DNA from 4 places in the Leclercia sp. genome. Region 2 is predicted to be linked to each of the others. Evidence: predicted binding sites of a transcription regulator. Region 2 holds the regulator's gene; each other region holds the start of a gene.
The links. The regulator PurR, encoded in region 2, represses purine synthesis genes. The targets are predictions, from matches to a motif close to CANGCAAACGTTTGCNTG.
Positions count from the first base shown of each region.

Region 1: a site for PurR is predicted at 2,269-2,286, ahead of V7Q49_RS10825 (nucleoside-specific channel-forming protein Tsx). Genes of this name have one in related genera too.
Region 3: a site for PurR is predicted at 1,694-1,711, ahead of glyA (serine hydroxymethyltransferase). Genes of this name have one in related genera too.
Region 4: a site for PurR is predicted at 3,124-3,141, ahead of V7Q49_RS13460 (nucleobase:cation symporter-2 family protein). Genes of this name have one in related genera too.

Region 1 covers NZ_DAIQCE010000002.1:317,902-322,864, forward strand. The annotation lists gene ribD (bifunctional diaminohydroxyphosphoribosylaminopyrimidine deaminase/5-amino-6-(5-phosphoribosylamino)uracil reductase RibD) at 1-1,014, opposite strand, end outside; gene nrdR (transcriptional regulator NrdR) at 1,019-1,468, opposite strand; gene V7Q49_RS10820 (DUF3251 domain-containing protein) at 1,622-2,161, shown strand; gene V7Q49_RS10825 (nucleoside-specific channel-forming protein Tsx) at 2,424-3,308, shown strand; gene V7Q49_RS10830 (helix-turn-helix transcriptional regulator) at 3,440-4,120, opposite strand; gene V7Q49_RS10835 (VOC family protein) at 4,146-4,511, opposite strand; gene secF (protein translocase subunit SecF) at 4,653-4,963, opposite strand, start outside.
Region 2 covers NZ_DAIQCE010000001.1:1,367,908-1,372,870, forward strand. The annotation lists gene sodB (superoxide dismutase [Fe]) at 1-136, shown strand, start outside; gene V7Q49_RS06405 (MFS transporter) at 172-1,338, opposite strand; gene cydH (cytochrome bd-I oxidase subunit CydH) at 1,504-1,593, opposite strand; gene purR (HTH-type transcriptional repressor PurR) at 1,889-2,914, shown strand; gene punR (DNA-binding transcriptional activator PunR) at 2,911-3,843, opposite strand; gene punC (purine nucleoside transporter PunC) at 3,959-4,963, shown strand, end outside.
Region 3 covers NZ_DAIQCE010000015.1:32,996-37,958, forward strand. The annotation lists gene V7Q49_RS21375 (DoxX family protein) at 1-274, shown strand, start outside; gene glyA (serine hydroxymethyltransferase) at 323-1,576, opposite strand; gene hmpA (NO-inducible flavohemoprotein) at 1,882-3,072, shown strand; gene glnB (nitrogen regulatory protein P-II) at 3,156-3,494, opposite strand; gene glrR (two-component system response regulator GlrR) at 3,574-4,911, opposite strand; gene qseG (two-component system QseEF-associated lipoprotein QseG) at 4,908-4,963, opposite strand, start outside.
Region 4 covers NZ_DAIQCE010000004.1:128,789-133,751, forward strand. The annotation lists gene V7Q49_RS13455 (AsmA family protein) at 1-1,562, opposite strand, end outside; gene V7Q49_RS13460 (nucleobase:cation symporter-2 family protein) at 1,681-3,072, opposite strand; gene gltS (sodium/glutamate symporter) at 3,297-4,499, shown strand; gene recG (ATP-dependent DNA helicase RecG) at 4,500-4,963, opposite strand, start outside.

The DNA.
Region 1 (4,963 bases), on a different contig from region 2:
TGGCAGTACGCACAGGCCGCGCGCGTCGCTGCCTAACAGTTTAGGCGCCAGATAGACAATCAGCTCATCCACCAGCCCGGCCTGCAATAGCGCACCGGCTAGAGTTGGGCCGGCTTCGACCCAGATGCTATTGATCTGATGTTGTTTACCCAGCAGCATCATCAGCACCACTAAATCCACGTGCCCGTTGTGCTCCGGCACCATAATGCTGCGCACGCCTTCCGGCCAGCTGCGCGCATCTTCCTGGGTGCGGGCAAACCAGGTCTCGCCCGGCTGCTGCACAATGCGGTGCTCAGGAGTGACCCGGTTCTGCCGATCAACCACAATCCGAAGCGGCTGGCGTAGATTTTCCTGCGGATAGAGCGCCTGGGTATCAGCGTTCAGCTCATCCCAGCGCACGGTCAGCGCAGGATCGTCGGCCAGCACGGTGGCATGGCTGGTGAGAATAGCATGGCTTTGCGCGCGCAGACGTTGCACATCGCGCCTTGCCTGCGGGGAGGTGATCCACTGGCTTTCGCCGCTGGCCATCGCCGTGCGGCCATCCAGCGAGGCGCCCAGCTTCAGCTGTATATAGGGAAAACCGGTCCGCATCCGCTTGAGGAAGCCTTTATTCAGGCGTTCGGCTTCGCTCATCATCAGGCTGTGGCTGACCTCAATGCCCGCCTGCTGCAGGCGATAGAGACCACGACCGGCCACCTGCGGGTTGGGATCCTGCATGGCCGCTACGACCCGTGAAACACCCGCCGCGATAAGAGCATCGCAGCACGGCGGGGTGCGGCCATGGTGGCTGCAGGGCTCCAGCGTGACGTAGGCCGTGGCACCGCGCGCCTTCTCTCCGGCCATGCGCAGGGCATGGACTTCGGCATGGGGCTCACCTGCACGGTAGTGGAAACCTTCGCCGACAATCTCGCCATCTTTAACGATAACGCAGCCGACATTCGGGTTCGGGTGGGTGGTAAACCGCCCGCGTTGCGCCAGCTTTAGCGCTCGCGCCATGTAAATCTCATCCTGCATGTGCTTAGTCCTGTAGGCGGGCGATCTCTTCACCGAACTCTTTAATGTCTTCGAAGCTGCGGTAAACAGAGGCAAAGCGGATATAGGCCACTTTATCGAGCTTTTTAAGCTGTTCCATCACCAGGTTACCGATCATTTTGCTCGGCACCTCGCGCTCGCCGGTGGCGCGCAGCTGAGTTTTGATGTGGTTAAGCGCCATTTCGACGTCATCTGCGCTGACTGGCCGTTTTTCCAGTGCTTTTAGCATCCCGCTGCGCAGCTTTTCTTCGTTGAAGGGTTCGCGGACGTCGTTACTTTTCACGACGCGGGGCATTACCAGCTCCGCCACTTCAAAGGTGGTGAAGCGTTCGTTACACACCAGGCACTGACGACGGCGGCGCACGGATGAGCCCTCTCCCACGAGTCGGGAGTCGATTACTTTGGTATCCACGGCGAGACAGAATGGGCAATGCATACGGTGTCCTGGCTATCGGGTTGACTGAACTCCATTTTACCCCGAACTGGGCTGACAACAAAGAAGGAGCGTTTTTGAGATAAAGGATCTATACGCAAGGCAGCGTCGTTGACTACCCTTAGCAGAATCCGTTATTTCAGGGAAATAATTGCCATGACAAGACGTTACCTTCATGTTCTGCTGCTGGGAAGCCTTTTTAGCCTCAGCGCCTGCGCACAGCAAAGCGAAGTGCACCAGATGAAGCAGAGCATCAGTTCACTGAACACCACCATGAACAAGCTCAACCAGGAAACCGTCAAGATCACCCAGCAGAATGCGCTGAACGCCAAATCGACCAGCGGCGTCTATCTGCTGACCGGTTCCAACACCCCTGCCCGGCTTAACAGCCAGATTGGTACGCTGAAGATGTCGCTGGTCAACGTCGCGCCAAACGCCGATGGCACCCGGGCGACGCTGCGCATTCAGGGGGAATCAAACGATCCGCTCCCGGCTTTCAGCGCTACCGTTGAGTGGGGCCAGATCCAGGGCACTACCGATAGCTTCCAGGAGCTGAACGTTCAGACCCAGCTGATTAATGCTCCGGCCAGCGTGCTGGCCCCCAGCGATGTCGACATTCCGCTTCAGCTCAATGGCCTGACGCCCGATCGGCTCGGTTTTATCCGCATCCACGATATTCAGCCCGTCGCGCAATAATCCCCCTGCGGAACGTGTTACACGTTCCGCCCTCTTCTGAGCTTCCAATCATTGGCAACAGAAATGTTTGCCATTACAATCCGCTCCGTTAAAAATACGCAAACGTGAACGCAATCGATTACGTATGTGAGAGAACTGTGAAACAACACATATTTTTGTGAGCAAGGATTCCTATAATAGGCTCCCAGAAACACGAAATATTTAGAAACGCAATTCGCGCCTTTTTCACTCCCGTTAGGGATTTCAAATCAGTGGCATTATTATGAAAAAAACATTACTGGCAGCCGGTGCAGCGCTGGCACTCTCCTCTACTTTCGCTGTGCAGGCAGCCGAAAACGATAAACCAGAGTACGTTTCCGACTGGTGGCACCAGAGCGTCAACGTCGTCGGCAGCTACCACACCCGTTTTGGACCACAGATCCGCAACGATACCTACCTGGAATACGAAGCGTTCGCCAAGAAAGACTGGTTTGATTTCTATGGTTACATGGATGCGCCGGTCTTCTTCGGTGGTAACACTGACGCCAAAGGTATCTGGAACCACGGTTCCCCACTGTTCATGGAGATCGAACCGCGCTTCTCCATCGATAAGCTGACCGGCACCAGCCTGGCGTTTGGTCCGTTTAAAGAGTGGTACTTCGCCAACAACTATATCTACGACATGGGCCGCAACAAGTCCGGTCGCCAGAGCACCTGGTACATGGGTCTGGGTACTGACATCGACACCGGTCTGCCGATGAGCCTGTCCATGAACGTGTATGCCAAATACCAGTGGCAGAACTACGGTGCAGCGAACGAAAACGAGTGGGACGGCTACCGTTTCAAAGTGAAATACTTCGTGCCGATCACCCAGCTGTGGGGCGGCAACCTGAGCTACATCGGCTTCACCAACTTTGACTGGGGTTCAGACCTGGGCGACAACGACTTCCGTGACCTGAACGGTAAGAAAGCGCGTACCAACGACTCTATCGCCTCCAGCCACATCCTGGCGCTGAACTACGATCACTGGCACTACTCTGTTGTGGCGCGTTACTGGCACAACGGTGGTCAGTGGAACGACGACGCCAGCCTGAACTTCGGTGACGGTAACTTCAGCGTCCGTTCTACCGGCTGGGGTGGTTACCTGGTTGTGGGTTATAACTTCTAATTTGTGCCTGTATCGCCGGGTGGCAAAATAAAAGCAAAACGGCAACCTTCGGGTTGCCGTTTTTTATGTTTGCGCCCTCTCCCCGTGGGAGAGGGTTGGGGTGAGGGCATCAGGCCGCACCACCCGGCATCTTATTGCTTCACCTTTCTCAAAAAATCCGCCAGCGATCGATCCGCGCTTTCGCTAAAGCGTCTGTCCGTCAGGGTGATATTCAGACACCTGTCGAGCCGGAAGCAGCGATAATCATCCCGCCGTTCACACCATGCCGCCAGCAGCCAGTGCTCGCCCCAGAAGAACAGCCCCAGCGGCTGCACGTCGCGGGAGGACAACTGCCCGCTCTCATCACGATAGTGCAGCCCCAGCACCCGCTGCGCGGAGATCGCCTGATGGATCACATCGAACCCGCTGCGGGAGTGAGGTTGCATGGCGATATCCGGCGCGTAAATCCGGGTCTGCTCGGCCTTACGGCGGCTCTCCTCCGGCAGGATCGCCAGCACCTTCTCCTGCGCCGACTCCAGCTCGCGCGACAGCGACTCTCCGCCCCAGGTTTTGAGCAGGCGGATCGCCACCATCAACGCCTCTGACTCCTTGTTAGTCAGCATCAGCGGTGGCAGGTCAAAGCCCGACATCAGCCGATAGCCGCTCCCCGCCTCCCCTTCCACCGGCACGCCAGAGAGTGACAAATCCCGGATATCGCGATACACCGTGCGTTCAGAAACGCCGAGCCTGTCCGCCAGATGCGCAGCGGTCGTCAGCCGCCTGCCACGCAGGATCTGCACAATCTGAAACAAACGGTCGGCGCGTCGGGTCATCGGTTCTTCGCTTTACAGGTGGATATCAGGCGGGTTGATGAAGTCCAACCCGGTTGCCTTCGCTGTCGGTAAACAGTGCAATAGTGCCAATACCGCGCGGCAGCTCCAGCGGGCCAAACACGCACGCACCGCCGGCTGATGCCACACGATCCAGCGTTGCCGCCAGGTTATCGGTATGCAGGTAAATAATAGCGCCCTGCGTCGAGGGTGTAATGCCGTCAAATTTTGCCAGCGCGCCGCCGGTGGCCGGATCGTCATGCGGGAAAACGGCAAGCTCTGCAACATCCATTTTCTCGCGTCTCAGCGCCACTTGCAGCACCGGCTCGTAAAATTTGATGGCACGATCCATATCCACGACCGGAATTTCAAACCAGTTAATCACACTTTTCATACATCCTCCTGCCTGTTGTTTGGGTTCAGAAGGAGTCTACGACAGGCCTCCTGACAGCATACTGTCAGGAGTGTTTGTCAGGAAAAGACAAAAAAAATCCCGGTCATAAGACCGGGATTTCACTGACGGGTAAACGTCGTATTACGGCAGAATGGACGGCTGATCCGCCCCCTCTTTTTCCACTTTCTGCTGGAGCAGGTGCTCACGCTTCATGCCCAGTTTCAACGCCAGCGCGGACGCGACGTAGATGGACGAGGCTGTACCGATGGAAACACCGATCAGCATGGTCAGCGAGAAGCCTTCCAGAATCGGGCCGCCGAAGAGATACAGCATCAGGATCACCATCAGGGTGGTCCCGGAGGTGATCAAGGTACGGTGCAGCGTCTGGGTCAACGACACGTTAAAGATTTCGTACGGCGTACCGCGACGGATCTTACGGAAGTTTTCACGGA
Region 2 (4,963 bases):
CGCGACTCCGCTGCTGACCGTCGACGTCTGGGAACATGCGTATTACATCGATTACCGTAATGCGCGCCCGAATTACCTCGAGCACTTCTGGGCGCTGGTAAACTGGGAATTTGTGGCGAAGAACTTCGCGGCATAATGAAAACGCCGAAGGGAACTCCTTCGGCGTTATTTTTATTCGGTGGCGCAAACCGGCTCAGGTTGTTTTCGCCCGGAGGCAAAGACCAGAATAAGTCCCAGGGCGGCGATAATGGCCCCCATCACCGGTACGAAGCTGTAACCCATCCCGCTGGATATCACTGCCCCACCGGCTGCCGCACCCAGCGCATTGCCCAGGTTGAAAGCACCGATATTTACAGACGATGATAATCCCGGCGCATCGCTTGCGACGCGCATGACGCGCATCTGCAGCGGCGGTACCACCGCAAAGGTCGCCATGCCCCATACCACCATCGCCACGGCCGCGCCCACTTCATTACGCGCCAGCCAAGGGATCGCCAGCATGATGACAATCAGCAGCAGTAAAAAGCCTTTCAGGGTGCCGCTCACGGACTTATCCGCCAGCTTGCCGCCCAGATAGTTGCCGATGGAAAAACCAACGCCAATCAGCACCAGCATGGCGGTGATAAAGGCCGGGGTCGCCTGGTTGATGTCATGCAGCACCGGGGCAATATAGGTATAGAGGGTGAACATCGCGCCAGCGCCGAGGACGGTGGTCAGCAAGGCAGATAACACCTGCGGACGCAGCAGAACCGCCAGCTCTTTGCGCACTTCCGGCTTTTCGCCCGCCCCACCCGCAGGTAAGGAGAAGAACAGCGCGATCATCGAGACGACACCCAGCAGCGCGGTAGCCAGGAAGGACATCCGCCAGCCAATGACTTCGCCCATCCAGGTTGCGGCAGGCACGCCGCCAATATTGGCGATGGTCAGGCCCATAAACATGGTGGCGACGGCGCTGGCCTGCTTGTGTTTCGGCACCACGCTTGCGGCCACTACCGACCCGAGGCCAAAGAAGGCACCGTGGTTCAGGCTGGTGAGAATACGCGACAGCATCAGGGTGGTGTAATCCGGCGAGAGCGCCGAGAGAACGTTACCCACGGTAAAGATCGCCATCAGAAAGATCAGCGCGTTGCGGCGTCCGCGATGGGACAGCAGGAGGGTCATCAGGGGCGCGCCCACCATCACGCCGATGGCGTAGGCGCTGATCAGCATGCCTGCAGCGGGAATAGAGACATCCACGCCCCGGGCAATAACCGGTAGCAGGCCCATCGGGGAAAATTCGGTGGTACCGATACCAAAGGCACCAATGGCCAGGGCCAGCAGCGGAAAATTGATTCTCATACTTCAACTCCAGACACCGTGTCGTCAGGCGACACAGAACAATGAAGGCGAAAGCATGACATCAATCACAAAAAATGAGAAGTTAACAATTTAGCAAAAGATTTTTGCAGGGCGCGTAACAATAAGCGAAAAGGAACGAGGGAGAGCTGACCTCTCCCGCATCAATCAGTGCAGTGCCGCAGTCAGACCGCTGGCAACAATCAGACTCAGAACAATAATGGTAGTAATCAGCGAAAACTTAAGATCGGTACTCATCAATTTTTCTCCTTTTAATCACCCTACGAAGAGTGAGCTTGCTCATTTTTACACAGTTGAGGGTAAAAATCTTGCAGGATTTAGATTGATATCGGTTTTTGCTCTTCCCCTTTGGGCCAAGATAAGACAAAATTCCACGCTAAATTTATTAGCGTACCGGCCATTGACCCCCTCCTGACGTCCTGTGTCGTTTTCCCGGCGTACCGCAATTCAAATTGCGCAATTAGGGCGAGTGAAGGCAAACGTTTACCTATTGGTTTTTCAGGAGCTTAGATATGGTCTGGAGTGACATCTGATGGCAACAATTAAAGACGTGGCGAAACGCGCAAACGTTTCCACTACAACCGTATCACATGTTATTAACAAAACCCGCTTTGTCGCGGAAGAGACCCGCAACAACGTCTGGGCGGCCATTAAAGAGCTGCACTACTCTCCAAGCGCCGTGGCCCGTAGTCTGAAGGTGAATCACACCAAATCGATCGGCCTGCTGGCGACCAGCAGTGAAGCGCCCTATTTTGCGGAAATTATTGAAGCGGTAGAGAAGAACTGCTTCCAGAAAGGCTACACCCTGATCCTCGGCAACGCCTGGAACAGCCTCGAAAAACAGCGGGCCTATCTGTCGATGATGGCGCAAAAGCGCGTCGACGGTCTGCTGGTGATGTGTTCCGAATACCCGGAACCCCTGCTCACCATGCTGGAAGAGTATCGCAATATTCCGATGGTGGTGATGGACTGGGGCGAAGCGAAGGCCGACTTTACCGATTCGGTGATCGATAACGCCTTTGAAGGCGGCTACATGGCCGGTCGTTATCTGATCGAACGCGGCCACCGCGAAATCGGCGTGATCCCGGGGGCGCTGGAGCGCAACACCGGTGCCGGGCGTCTGGCGGGCTTTATGAAGGCGATGGAAGAGGCATTAATCACGGTGCCGGAAAACTGGATCGTGCAGGGTGACTTTGAGCCGGAGTCCGGCTACCGCGCCATGCAGCAGATCCTCTCCCAGAGCCCGCGTCCAACCGCCATCTTCTGCGGCGGGGATATTATGGCGATGGGTGCGCTCTGCGCCGCCGATGAGATGGGTCTGCGCGTTCCGCAGGACGTTTCGCTGATCGGGTATGATAACGTGCGCAACGCCCGCTTCTTTACCCCGGCGCTGACCACCATCCACCAGCCGAAAGATTCGCTGGGGGAGACCGCCTTCAATATGCTGCTGGACCGTATCGTCAATAAGCGCGAAGAGTCCCAGTCCATTGAGGTACATCCGCGCCTGATTGAACGCCGCTCCGTCGCGGATGGTCCGTTCCGCGACTACCGCCGTTAATCCTCTCCGGGAGCCAGCATCTCTGGCTCCCGCAGCCACTCCCGGTTCATCGTTTCACTGTCTCCCAGATAATCCAGCAGCCAGGCCAAAGCCGGCGACATATCGTTTTGTTGCCAGGTCAGGCAGCACGCCGCATCCGGGAAGGGATTTTCCAGCGTTAGCTCAACCCACTTGCCGCTGTCGATCCACGGTCGGGCAAAATGCACCGGCACCATCCCCACGCACAGGCCGGCCGAGAGGCAGGTGGCCGACGATTCCCAGTCGGGTGTAACAATCCGCCGCTGGTTGTCCAGCAGCCAGGTGATGCGTTTCGGCAGCGAGCGGGAGGTGTCTTCGCGCACCAGCGAGGGCCAGTTGCGCAGGGTATCATCGCTGAGCGGCCCTTCCATGGCGGCCAGCGGATGATGGCTGGCGACCACGCAAATCCAGCTCAGCGTGCCCATATCACGAAACGCATAGCGTCCCCCGACCGGGATCGCCTGGGTGGCACCTATCGCCATCTCCACCCTGCCGTCCGCCAGCGCGTCCCAGACGCCGTTAAAGACCTCCTGCGAGACCCGCAGCTCGACGTCCGAAAAGTGGCGGTAAAAATCGACAATCATCTGCCGGGTGCGCTCGGGGCGCACGATATTATCCACCGCAATGGAGATATGGCTGCGCCAGCCGTTGGCGATCTGCTGACACTGTTCGCGGGTGATCTGCATTTTTTTGATAACAGACCGCCCCTCTTTCAGAAACCAGGTCCCGGCGGGGGTCAACTCCACGTCGCGATGACGCCGTTCAAACAGCGGCACCGCCAGCCACTCCTCCAGCTGACGCACGGTATAGCTGATGGCGGACGGAACGCGATGCAGCTCCTGCGCTGCTCCGCTGAAGCTGCCGTTACGCGCGACGGCATCCACCACTTCAAGAGAATATTCTGACCACATTTTCTGCCTGCAAAATTTTTGAACGCAACCGCCAAATATTAGCGTTTCACAAGCGGGTTTGCACTCCCTACACTCAGCGCCTACCCATACCTGCGCCCAAACGGAGAATAGAACAATGACACCCGGGAAAGGATTTTTAGTCTGGCTCGGCGGCTTAAGCGTGCTGGGCTTCCTCGCCACCGATATGTACCTGCCTGCCTTCTCGATCATGCAGGAGGATCTGCAAACCCCGGCGGCCGCCATTAGCGCCAGCCTGAGCCTGTTCCTGGCAGGCTTTGCCTTTGCCCAACTGCTGTGGGGACCGATGTCCGACCGCTTCGGCCGTAAGCCGGTGCTGCTGGCTGGTTTAGCCATTTTTGCCCTCGGCTGCCTCGGCATGCTGTGGGTCCGCGATGCCACCTGGCTGCTGGTGCTGCGCTTTATCCAGGCGGTGGGGGTCTGCGCCGCAGCGGTGACCTGGCAGGCGCTGGTAACCGATTACTACCCGGCCTCGCGCACTAACCGCATTTTCGCCACCATCATGCCGCTGGTCGGTCTCTCTCCGGCGCTGGCGCCGCTGCTGGGCAGCTGGATCCTCGCCCACTTCAGCTGGCAGGCCATTTTTGCAGTGCTGTTTGTTATCACCCTGGTGCTGATGATCCCGGCGTTTTTCCTGAAGCCGACAGCGACAAAAAAAGGACAATCTGAGCAACGCGTTACCTTTGTTTCGCTGCTCCGCTCGCGCACCTATCGCGGCAACGTGCTGATCTACGCCGCCTGCTCCGCGAGCTTCTTCGCCTGGCTGACCGGCTCGCCGTTTATTCTCAGCGACATGGGCTACAGCCCGGCGGCGATCGGCCTGAGCTACGTGCCGCAGACCATCGCCTTCCTGATCGGTGGCTATGGCTGCCGTGCCGCGCTGCAGAAGTGGCAGGGCCACCAGATGCTGCCGTGGCTGCTGGGGCTGTTTGCCTTCAGCGTGATCGCCACCTGGGCGGTCGGGTTTATCCCGGGCGCGGGCCTGGCTGAGCTGCTGATCCCCTTCTGCCTGATGGCGGTGGCGAACGGCGCAATCTACCCGATTGTGGTCGCGCAGGCCCTGCGTCCCTTCCCGCAGGCGACCGGCAGCGCAGCCGCTCTG
Region 3 (4,963 bases), on a different contig from region 2:
CGCTCCGATGCCGATGCTGGCGGCCATTGTGGCGGTGATCATGGAAGTGCCCGCCGCGTTCCTGATCGTGCTCGGCTTTTTTACCCGTCCGCTGGCGGTGCTGTTCGTCTTCTATACCCTGGGAACGGCGGTGATTGGTCACCACTACTGGGATATGAGTGGCGACGCGGTGATGCCCAATATGATTAACTTCTTCAAGAACATCAGTATTGCTGGTGGTTTTCTGCTGCTGGCGGTCACCGGACCGGGGGCGATCTCCATCGACCGACGTTAGCCATAAAAAAAGGCCGCATGCGCGGCCTTTTTGTTCTGCAAGGCAGAATTATGCGTAAACCGGGAAGCGCGCGCAGATATCCAGTACTTTGGCTTTCACGCGTTCGATAACGGCTTCGTCATTGATGTTGTCCAGCACGTCACACATCCAGCCCGCCAGCTCTTTCACTTCCGCTTCTTTAAAGCCGCGGCGAGTGACAGCCGGAGAACCGATACGGATACCGGAGGTCACGAACGGGCTCTTCGGATCGTTTGGTACGCTGTTTTTGTTCACGGTGATGTTGGCGCGGCCCAGGGCAGCGTCAGCTTCTTTACCGGTCAGGTTTTTATCCACCAGATCCAGCAGGAACAGGTGGTTTTCAGTGCCGCCGGAAACCACTTTGTAGCCACGGTTCAGGAACACTTCCACCATCGCTTTGGCGTTTTTGGCAACCTGCTGCTGGTAAACTTTGAACTCAGGCTCCATTGCTTCTTTCAGCGCTACCGCTTTTGCCGCGATAACGTGCATCAGCGGGCCGCCCTGCGCGCTTGGGAACACGGCAGAGTTCAGTTTTTTATACAGATCTTCGTCGCCACCCTTCGCCAGGATCAGGCCACCACGTGGACCTGCCAGGGTTTTGTGGGTGGTGGTGGTCACCACATGTGCGTGTGGCACCGGGTTCGGGTAGACGCCTGCGGCGATCAGACCGGCAACGTGCGCCATGTCGACGAACAGGTATGCGCCGATGCTGTCGGCGATTTCACGCATTTTTGCCCAGTCAACCACGCCGGAGTAAGCAGAGAAGCCACCGATGATCATCTTCGGTTTGTGCTCTTTGGCCTGCTTCGCCATGTCTTCGTAGTCAATTTTACCGGTCTCATCAATGCCGTAAGGGATGATGTTGTACAGTTTGCCGGAGAAGTTAACCGGGGAGCCGTGAGTCAGGTGACCGCCCTGCGCCAGGTTCATACCCAGCACGGTGTCGCCCGGCTGCAGCAGCGCGGTGTAAACGGCGAAGTTAGCCTGAGAGCCGGAGTGCGGCTGCACGTTAGCGTAGTCTGCGCCAAACAGCTCTTTGGCACGGTCGATCGCCAGCTGCTCAACGATATCAACGTATTCGCAACCGCCGTAGTAGCGCTTGCCCGGGTAACCTTCAGCGTATTTGTTGGTCAGCTGAGAGCCCTGCGCCTGCATTACGCGCGGGCTGGTGTAGTTTTCGGAGGCGATCAGTTCGATGTGCTCTTCCTGACGTACTTTTTCCTGCTCCATAGCCTGCCACAGTTCGGCATCATAATCGGCAATGTTCATTTCACGCTTTAACATCCGCATCTCCTGACTCAGCTAACAAGTAAATTTTTGCCTGAAAAAGGCGGTCCAGTTGGACGACGGGCAACAGTATAACTGATTAGCAGAGTGATAACAGGTCTTGACAAACGATTTTACGCAAACGTTTACCTACCCGCCACGCAAGGGTTTGAGGAATAACGCACTCGACCTGCAAAGCGGATTTCTTTTCAGGTTTGTGATGCAGATAATTCAAGTTGCAAAGAACCATTTACAAAGCAGGGTTATTTTTTATAAGATGCATATAAAATACATCATTAAAGTAACATTTGAAGGAAGCTGCTATGTTAGACGCACAAACCATCGCGACCGTTAAAGCCACTATTCCCCTGCTGGTCGAAACCGGCCCGAAACTCACCGCCCATTTTTACGATCGCATGTTCGCGCACAACCCGGAGCTCAAAGAAATTTTCAACATGAGCAACCAGCGTAACGGCGATCAGCGTGAAGCGTTATTCAACGCCATTGCCGCGTATGCCAGCAACATCGAGAACCTGGCGGCGCTGCTGCCTGCGGTGGAAAAAATCGCCCAGAAACACACCAGCTTCCAGATCAAACCCGAGCAGTACAACATCGTTGGCGGCCATCTGCTGGCCACCCTGGATGAGATGTTCAGCCCGGGTCAGGAAGTGCTGGACGCGTGGGGCAAAGCCTACGGCGTGCTGGCCAATGTGTTTATCAACCGTGAAGCGCAAATCTACAGCGAAAACGCCAGCAAGAACGGCGGCTGGGAAGGCACCCGCGCCTTCCGTATCGTGGAAAAAACCCCGCGCAGCGCGCTGATTACCAGCTTTGAATTTGAGCCGGTCGACGGCCAGCCGGTTGCCGATTACCAGCCGGGTCAGTACCTGGGCGTGTGGCTGAAACCGGAAGGCTTCCCGCATCAGGAGATCCGCCAGTACTCCCTGACCCGCAAGCCAAACGGCAAAGGCTATCGCATTGCGGTGAAACGCGAGGAAGGCGGTCAGGTCTCTACCTGGCTGCATAACAGCGCCCGCGTCGGTGATGTGGTGCATCTGGCCGCACCGGCGGGCGATTTCTTTATGGCGGTGGAGGCCAATACCCCGGTGACGCTGATCTCCGCCGGTGTCGGCCAGACCCCAATGCTGGCGATGCTGGATACCCTGGCAAAATCACAGCATAAAGCCCAGGTGAACTGGTTCCACGCCGCAGAGAATGGCGAAGTGCATGCTTTTTCTGATGAAGTGAAAACCCTCGCAGCCGGCCTGCCGCACTTTACCGCCCATACCTGGTACCGCCTGCCGTCGGATGACGACCGTGCGGCAGCCCGCTTCGACAGCGAAGGGCTGATGGCATTAAGCCAGCATAAAGCGCAGTTCCATGCGCCGGAGATGCAGTTCTACGTCTGTGGCCCGGTAGCCTTTATGCAGTATGCCGCGGCGCAGCTCCTTGAGCTGGGCGTGAATAAAGACAACATTCACTACGAATGCTTCGGCCCGCATAAGGTGCTGTAATGCAAAAAGCCCCTCGTTCGAGGGGCTTTTTTTTCGCCGGGTGGCGGCTGCGCCTTACCCGGCCTACAAAACCGTTAGCAATGTTAAATCGCCTCGTCGTCTTCTTCGCCGGTACGGATACGGATCACGCGCGACACGTCAAAGACGAAGATTTTACCGTCACCGATTTTACCGGTCTGCGCGGTGCGGATAATGGTATCCACGCAGGTCTCCACGATGTCGTCCGACACCACGATTTCAATTTTTACCTTCGGCAGGAAATCGACCATGTATTCCGCGCCACGGTACAGTTCAGTGTGGCCCTTCTGACGACCAAAGCCTTTCACCTCTGTCACCGTCATGCCGGTGATGCCGACTTCCGCCAGCGCTTCACGTACATCATCCAGTTTGAAAGGTTTAATAATCGCATCAATCTTTTTCATGGTGGTCCTTAAACTTATGCCTGTCAGCTGCCTCGTAATCGGTTGCTCACAGTATCATATTCAGGCGGAATTTAGCGCATCACTCTTTAAAATCGTTTGCTTCCAGCTCGTGGCGCGACAGCAGCTTATAAAACTCGGTGCGGTTACGCCCGGCCATCCGCGCGGCGTGGGTGACGTTGCCTTTGGTGATCTGCAGTAACTTACGCAGGTAGTTAAGCTCAAACTGGTTGCGGGCCTCGACGAAGGTCGGCAGGGCAGTGTTCTCTCCCTCCAGCGCCTGATCTACCAGCGCATCGCTGATCACCGGCGAGGAGGTAAGCGCCACGCACTGCTCAATCACGTTCACCAGCTGGCGCACGTTGCCGGGCCAGCTGGCGGTCATCAGCCGCTTCATGGCGTCGGTGGAAAACGCACGCACAAAGGGCTTATGCCGCTCGGCGGACTGGCGCAACAGCTGGGTCGCCAGCAGCGGAATATCTTCCGCTCGCTCCGCCAGCGCCGGGATCTTCAGGTTAACGACGTTGAGACGATAGAAGAGGTCTTCACGGAACTCGTTGCGCGCCATCGCCTTAGGCAGATCCCGGTGGGTGGCGGAGATAATACGCACGTTGATGTCGATATCGCGGTTGCTGCCGAGCGGCCTGACCTTGCGCTCCTGCAGCACGCGCAGGAGTTTGACCTGCAGCGGCGCGGGCATATCGCCAATTTCATCGAGGAATAACGTGCCGCCCTCCGCGGCCTGGAACAGCCCTTCCCGGCTGCTGACCGCGCCGGTAAAGGCTCCGCGCGCATGACCAAACAGCTCCGACTCCAGCAGCTGCTCGGGCAGCGCACCGCAGTTGATGGCAATAAAGGCATTTTTGCCGCGCGGGCTGGCGTTGTGAATGGCCTGGGCGAGGATCTCCTTCCCGGTGCCGCTCTGGCCGTTAATCAGCACGCTGACATCGGACTGGGCCACCATCCGCGCCTGCTCCAGCAGCCGCAGCATGATCGGGCTGCGGGTGACAATCGTCTCCCGCCACGTCTCGTCGCCGGACGGTGCGGCGTGCTCCAGCGCATCGTCTATCGCTTTGTAGAGCGCGTCTTTGTCCACCGGCTTGGTGAGGAAACTGAAGACCCCCTGCTGGGTGGCGGCCACCGCATCCGGGATCGAGCCGTGAGCGGTGAGGATAATCACCGGCATGCCGGGCTGCAGCTTCTGGATCTCGGTGAACAGCTGCATGCCGTCCATTTCATCCATTCGCAGGTCGCTGATGACCAGATCGATCTTCTCGCGCCCCAGCACCTTCAGCCCTTCCTGACCGCTTTCGGCGGTCACCACGCTGTAGCCCTCGCTCACCAGACGCATGCCCAGCAGCTTCAGCAGGCCGGGGTCGTCATCCACCAGCAAAAGATGCGCAGGTTTTCGGCTTGTCATGGCTTTACGTCCTCTTGTTTCGGTGTATCGCTGTCCGGTGCCGCCGCATCGC
Region 4 (4,963 bases), on a different contig from region 2:
CTGGCGGTGAGCTGGAAATTACCGTCGCCCGTCACCGGCAATGCGGGCCATCCCCACTGCTGGATCACGTTCAACGGTACGCCGCGTCCGGTCAGGTTAATGGTGGTCTGCCGCCCCGGCGTCTGCGAGACGCTGGCCTTCGCTTCCAGAATGCCTTTCTCGGTAAAGGCGCTCAGCTCATTGATATTCACCGTCGAGGCATTGGCCGTCAGGGAGAGCGACGGACGGCGCACGTCCACGCGGTTAAAAGTGGCGGCCGCGCCGTTGAGCGTGGCGGTGCCCGCCCACACGCCCCACTGGCGGTCTTTCGCTAATTGCAGGTTAGTGCCGTAGCCGTCAAGGGCGGTGACCTGCCACGGGAAGGTGGAATCAACATCGATCACCAGGTTACGGCTCAGGCTGAATTTGCGCAGCGTGACGCTGTGCAGCCACTCCGGCAGGGACTCCATCCACTGCGTTTTCCAGTTTTCCGGCAGGGTGTATTCCAGCCCGGCGACGGCGACATCATCCAGCACCAGCGCTTTACCGCTGCGCAACCAGTTGCCGGAGGTGCGCACCATCCCGCCTTCCCAGCGTGAGGTGAACTGGCGCAGGGCGATCCCCTGCGGAGAAAATTCGGCGTTGAGGATCGGGTCGAACAGATGCACCGAGCCGTAGATATACTCGCTGGCATTCATCGACAGGCGACCGTCCTCGCTCTGCCAGTCGCCGTGGGTCAGGGTCAGGTTGCGCAAGCTTAAATCGAGGTCGGTGACCGCCCAGTCCGGCCCCTGCAGGCGGGCGTCGGTCACGTCGAGGCGGCCAATCTGCAACGACGGCAGGGTAGTGATCGGGGCAAAAAAGTCGGACAGCGATTTATCGCTCTGCAGGCGGATCTCGTTCAGGCGCATGTTGTCCACCTTCCAGCCGCCGTTGGCGTCGCGGCGCGCGGTGCCGGTGAGCGAGCCCCGCGCCATGTCGGCACCGATGGTGGTCAGGACCACCTCTTTGTCGGTCAGCTCGCCCTCGATCAGCACGTTGCTGGCCGGTACGCCGTTCAGCGTCAGCGACCCGGCGCTGATCTGGATGTTGGCTTTTTTACCCAGCACGTTGCCCGCCTCGGGCTGCCACGGGCGCACGCCGCCGGTCACCTTCTGCGCACTCAGATCCCACGCAGTATTCGGGCTGTTAAAGGCCATGTTGTTCAGCAGCAGGCGATCGGCCTGGAAGGGAAGGGGGGCGGTCTGCGGCGAGAGGTTCAGCGTGCCGTCAAACAGGGCGATGGTATCCATGTGCAGCGGATCGGTGAGCTGGCGGCTGCTCACGCCGATATCGACCATTTTTGCGACCAGGGTCGCAGGTTGACCGTCGCGCCCGAAGGTGACGTTTTTCAGCACCAGGTGCGTGGGCGACGAGAAGCGGTGATCCATCAGGTCGAAATTGAGTTCGTAGTCGGTGTTTACCGTGATCCAGCTACTGACCTGCGCCGCGCCCCAGCGGGTCTGAACGAGGATATAGAGCGCGAGGATCGCAATAAGCAGAACGGCCAGAATACCGACCAGAAGCTTTCCAATAAATTTCATGGTCTTCCATCACGTAAAACGCACATAAAGGAGTTATGCACGATTTATACGCAATGCTCAAGGCGGGAAGAGCGGAATTCCGGGTTACGGCAGCAGTTGCCTGCTGCCGTGAAAGAGATTAGTTCTTTTCTGGCGGGAAAATCAGGTTCAGAACGATAGCGGTGATCCCGCCGGCGGCGATGCCGGAAGAGAGCAGGTTTTTCACCCAGTCCGGGGCGAACTGCAGGATCAGCGGCTGCTGAGACACACCCAGACCCACTGCCAGCGACAGGGCGATAATCATGATGGCACGGCGGTTCAGCGGCTCGCGGGAGACGATACGCACGCCCGATGCCGCGATGGTACCGAACATGACCAGCGTTGCGCCGCCCAGCACCGGCTCAGGAATGTGCTGCACAAAGCCGCTTACCGCCGGGAACAGCCCGAGCACGATCAGCATCAGCGCCACCACAAAGCCCACGTAGCGGCTGGCCACGCCGGTCAGTTGGATCACGCCGTTGTTCTGGCCAAAGCAGGAGTTCGGGAAGGTGTTGAACACGCCGGAGACAAAGGAGTTCAGGCCGTTAGCCAGCACGCCGCCCTTCAGGCGCTTCATGTACAGCGGGCCAGAGACCGGCTGCTCAGAGACGTCGGAGGTGGCGGTGATATCCCCGATGGTTTCCAGGGAGGTGATCATAAACACCAGCATCAGCGGCAGAAGCAGGTTCCAGTCGATACCCAGGCCGTAGTAGAGCGGGGTCGGGACCACGATCAGCGGGCTGTCGGTCGCAGCGGCAGACTGCGGCAGCATGTCCATTGCCCAGGCGGCCAGATAGCCTGCCGCCATGGCGATCACCAGCGAGGCGACGCGCAGGTACGGGTTACGCTGACGGTTGAGCAGAATAATGATCGCCAGCACCACGCCCGCCAGCAGCAGGTTTTTCGGGGCACCGAAGGTGTGGTCGGCCATTGCCGCATAACCGCCGCCGATGGAGGTCAAACCGACCTGAATCAGCGACAGGCCGATAATCATCACCACCACGCCGGAGACCAGCGGAGTAATAATGCGGCGCGCCAGGTGCAGTACGCGGGAGATGACCATCTCGGTGCAGCTTGCCAGCATCAGGGTGCCGAACAGCGCCGCCATCATCGTCGGCACATCCGCGCCGCCGGTTTTCAGCGCCGTACCGCCCATGATCAGCGGAGCCACAAAGTTAAAGCTGGTGCCCTGAATCGACAGCAGACCGGAACCCACCGGACCCCAGGCCTTAATCTGAATGATGGAGGCCACGCCCGAAGCAAACAGCGACATGCTGATGATGTGCTGGGTGTCCTGCGCCGGTAAGCCGAGCGCCTGGCAGATCAGCAGGGCAGGGGTGATGACGGCCACAAACATCGCCAGCAGATGCTGACAGGCGGCGAACAAGGTCTGCGCCAGCGGCGGGCGGTCTTCGAGACGGTAAATCAGTTCACTGTTATGCGGCTGCGCAATCGGTTGCGCATCTTGCTGTTCTACGGCGTTAACGGACATCTGCTGCGATCCCCAGGAAGAAAAGCGGGCATTTTAGCGGAGTGGATGAGAAAAGCAAACGATTGCTCGCAAAAATCGTAGAGAAAACCATCTGCTTCGTGCGGCTTTTCTGTCACGCCATGACAAAGTTCATTACACTCCTGCTCCCGATTGCGTTTAAGTCGCGCAAACGGCACAGGAAAACGCGCATGTTGATGGAGCACGTGCCATACAAGGAGCCCACTATGATTTATCTCGATACGTTGTCGACCCTCGTTGCGGCAACGCTGGTTTTACTGCTTGGCCGTAAACTGGTTCACAGTGTCCCCCTTCTCAGAAAATACACCATCCCGGAGCCCGTTGCAGGCGGGTTGCTGGCCGCCGTTGCGCTGCTGGTGCTGAACAAAAGCATGGGTTGGGAAATCAACTTTGATATGTCCTTGAAAGACCCGCTGATGCTGGCCTTTTTCGCCACCATCGGCCTGAACGCCAACCTCGCCAGCCTGCGGGCAGGCGGCAAAGTGCTGGGGGTGTTTTTAATTGTGGTGGTCGGGCTGCTGGTGATGCAGAACGCCATCGGTATCGGCATGGCCTCCCTGCTGGGGCTGGACCCGCTGATGGGCCTGCTGGCTGGCTCTATTACCCTTTCCGGCGGACATGGCACCGGGGCGGCGTGGAGCAAGCTGTTTATCGAGCGCTATGGTTTCGAGAACGCCACCGAAGTGGCGATGGCCTGCGCCACCTTCGGGCTGGTGCTGGGCGGGCTGATCGGCGGGCCGGTGGCGCGCTATCTGGTGAAGCACTCCGCAACCCCGAACGGCTGCCCGGAAGATGAAGCGGTGCCGTTAGCGTTTGAAAAGCCGGACGTCGGACGCATCATTACCTCCCTCGTGCTGATCGAAACCATTGCGCTTATCGCCATCTGCCTGACGGTGGGTAAAGTGATTGCGCAACTGCTGGTGGGGACCGCATTTGAGCTGCCGACCTTTGTCTGCGTGCTGTTTGTGGGGGTGATCCTCAGCAACGGACTGGCGCTGATGGGCTTTTATCGCGTCTTTGAGCGGGCGGTATCGGTGCTGGGCAACGTCTGCCTGTCGCTGTTCCTGGCGATGGCGCTGATGAGCCTCAAGCTGTGGGAGCTGGCCTCGCTGGCGCTGCCGATGCTGGCGATTCTCGCCGTGCAGACCCTGTTTATGGCGTTCTACGCGGTGTTCGTGACCTGGCGGATGATGGGCAAAAACTACGACGCGGCGGTGCTGGCGGCAGGGCATTGCGGCTTTGGTCTGGGGGCCACGCCGACGGCGATCGCCAACATGCAGGCCATCACCGAGCGTTTCGGTCCGTCGCATATGGCGTTTCTGGTGGTGCCGATGGTGGGGGCGTTCTTTATTGATATCGTCAACGCGCTGGTGATCAAACTCTATCTGATGCTGCCGATGTTTGGCTGATCAGGCGTTGGAGTAGCGCTCGGTTTCGGGCATCCAGCGCTCGATTAACGCTGCCGCCTGGTCGGGGTAGCGTTCATGGATATGGCGTGCCAGACGCTGAACTTCGGGGATCATGCCCTGATCGCGTAGCAAATCGGCCACTTTAAACTCGGCATTGCCGGTCTGGCGGGTGCCGAGCAGTTCGCCAGGACCGCGGATCTCCAGATCCTGTTGCGCAATCACAAAGCCGTCGTTGCTGTCGCGCAGCACCTGCAGACGTTTCTGGGCGGTTTTCGACAGCGGGGCTTTGTAGAGCAGCACGCAGTGCGAGGCCACCGCGCCACGTCCGACGCGACCGCGCAGCTGGTGGAGCTGCGCCAGGCCCAGGCGCTCCGGGTTTTCAATGATCATCAGGCTGGCGTTAGGCACATCCACCCCAACTTCAATTACGGTTGTGGCGATCAGCAGATGCAGATCGCCCTGCT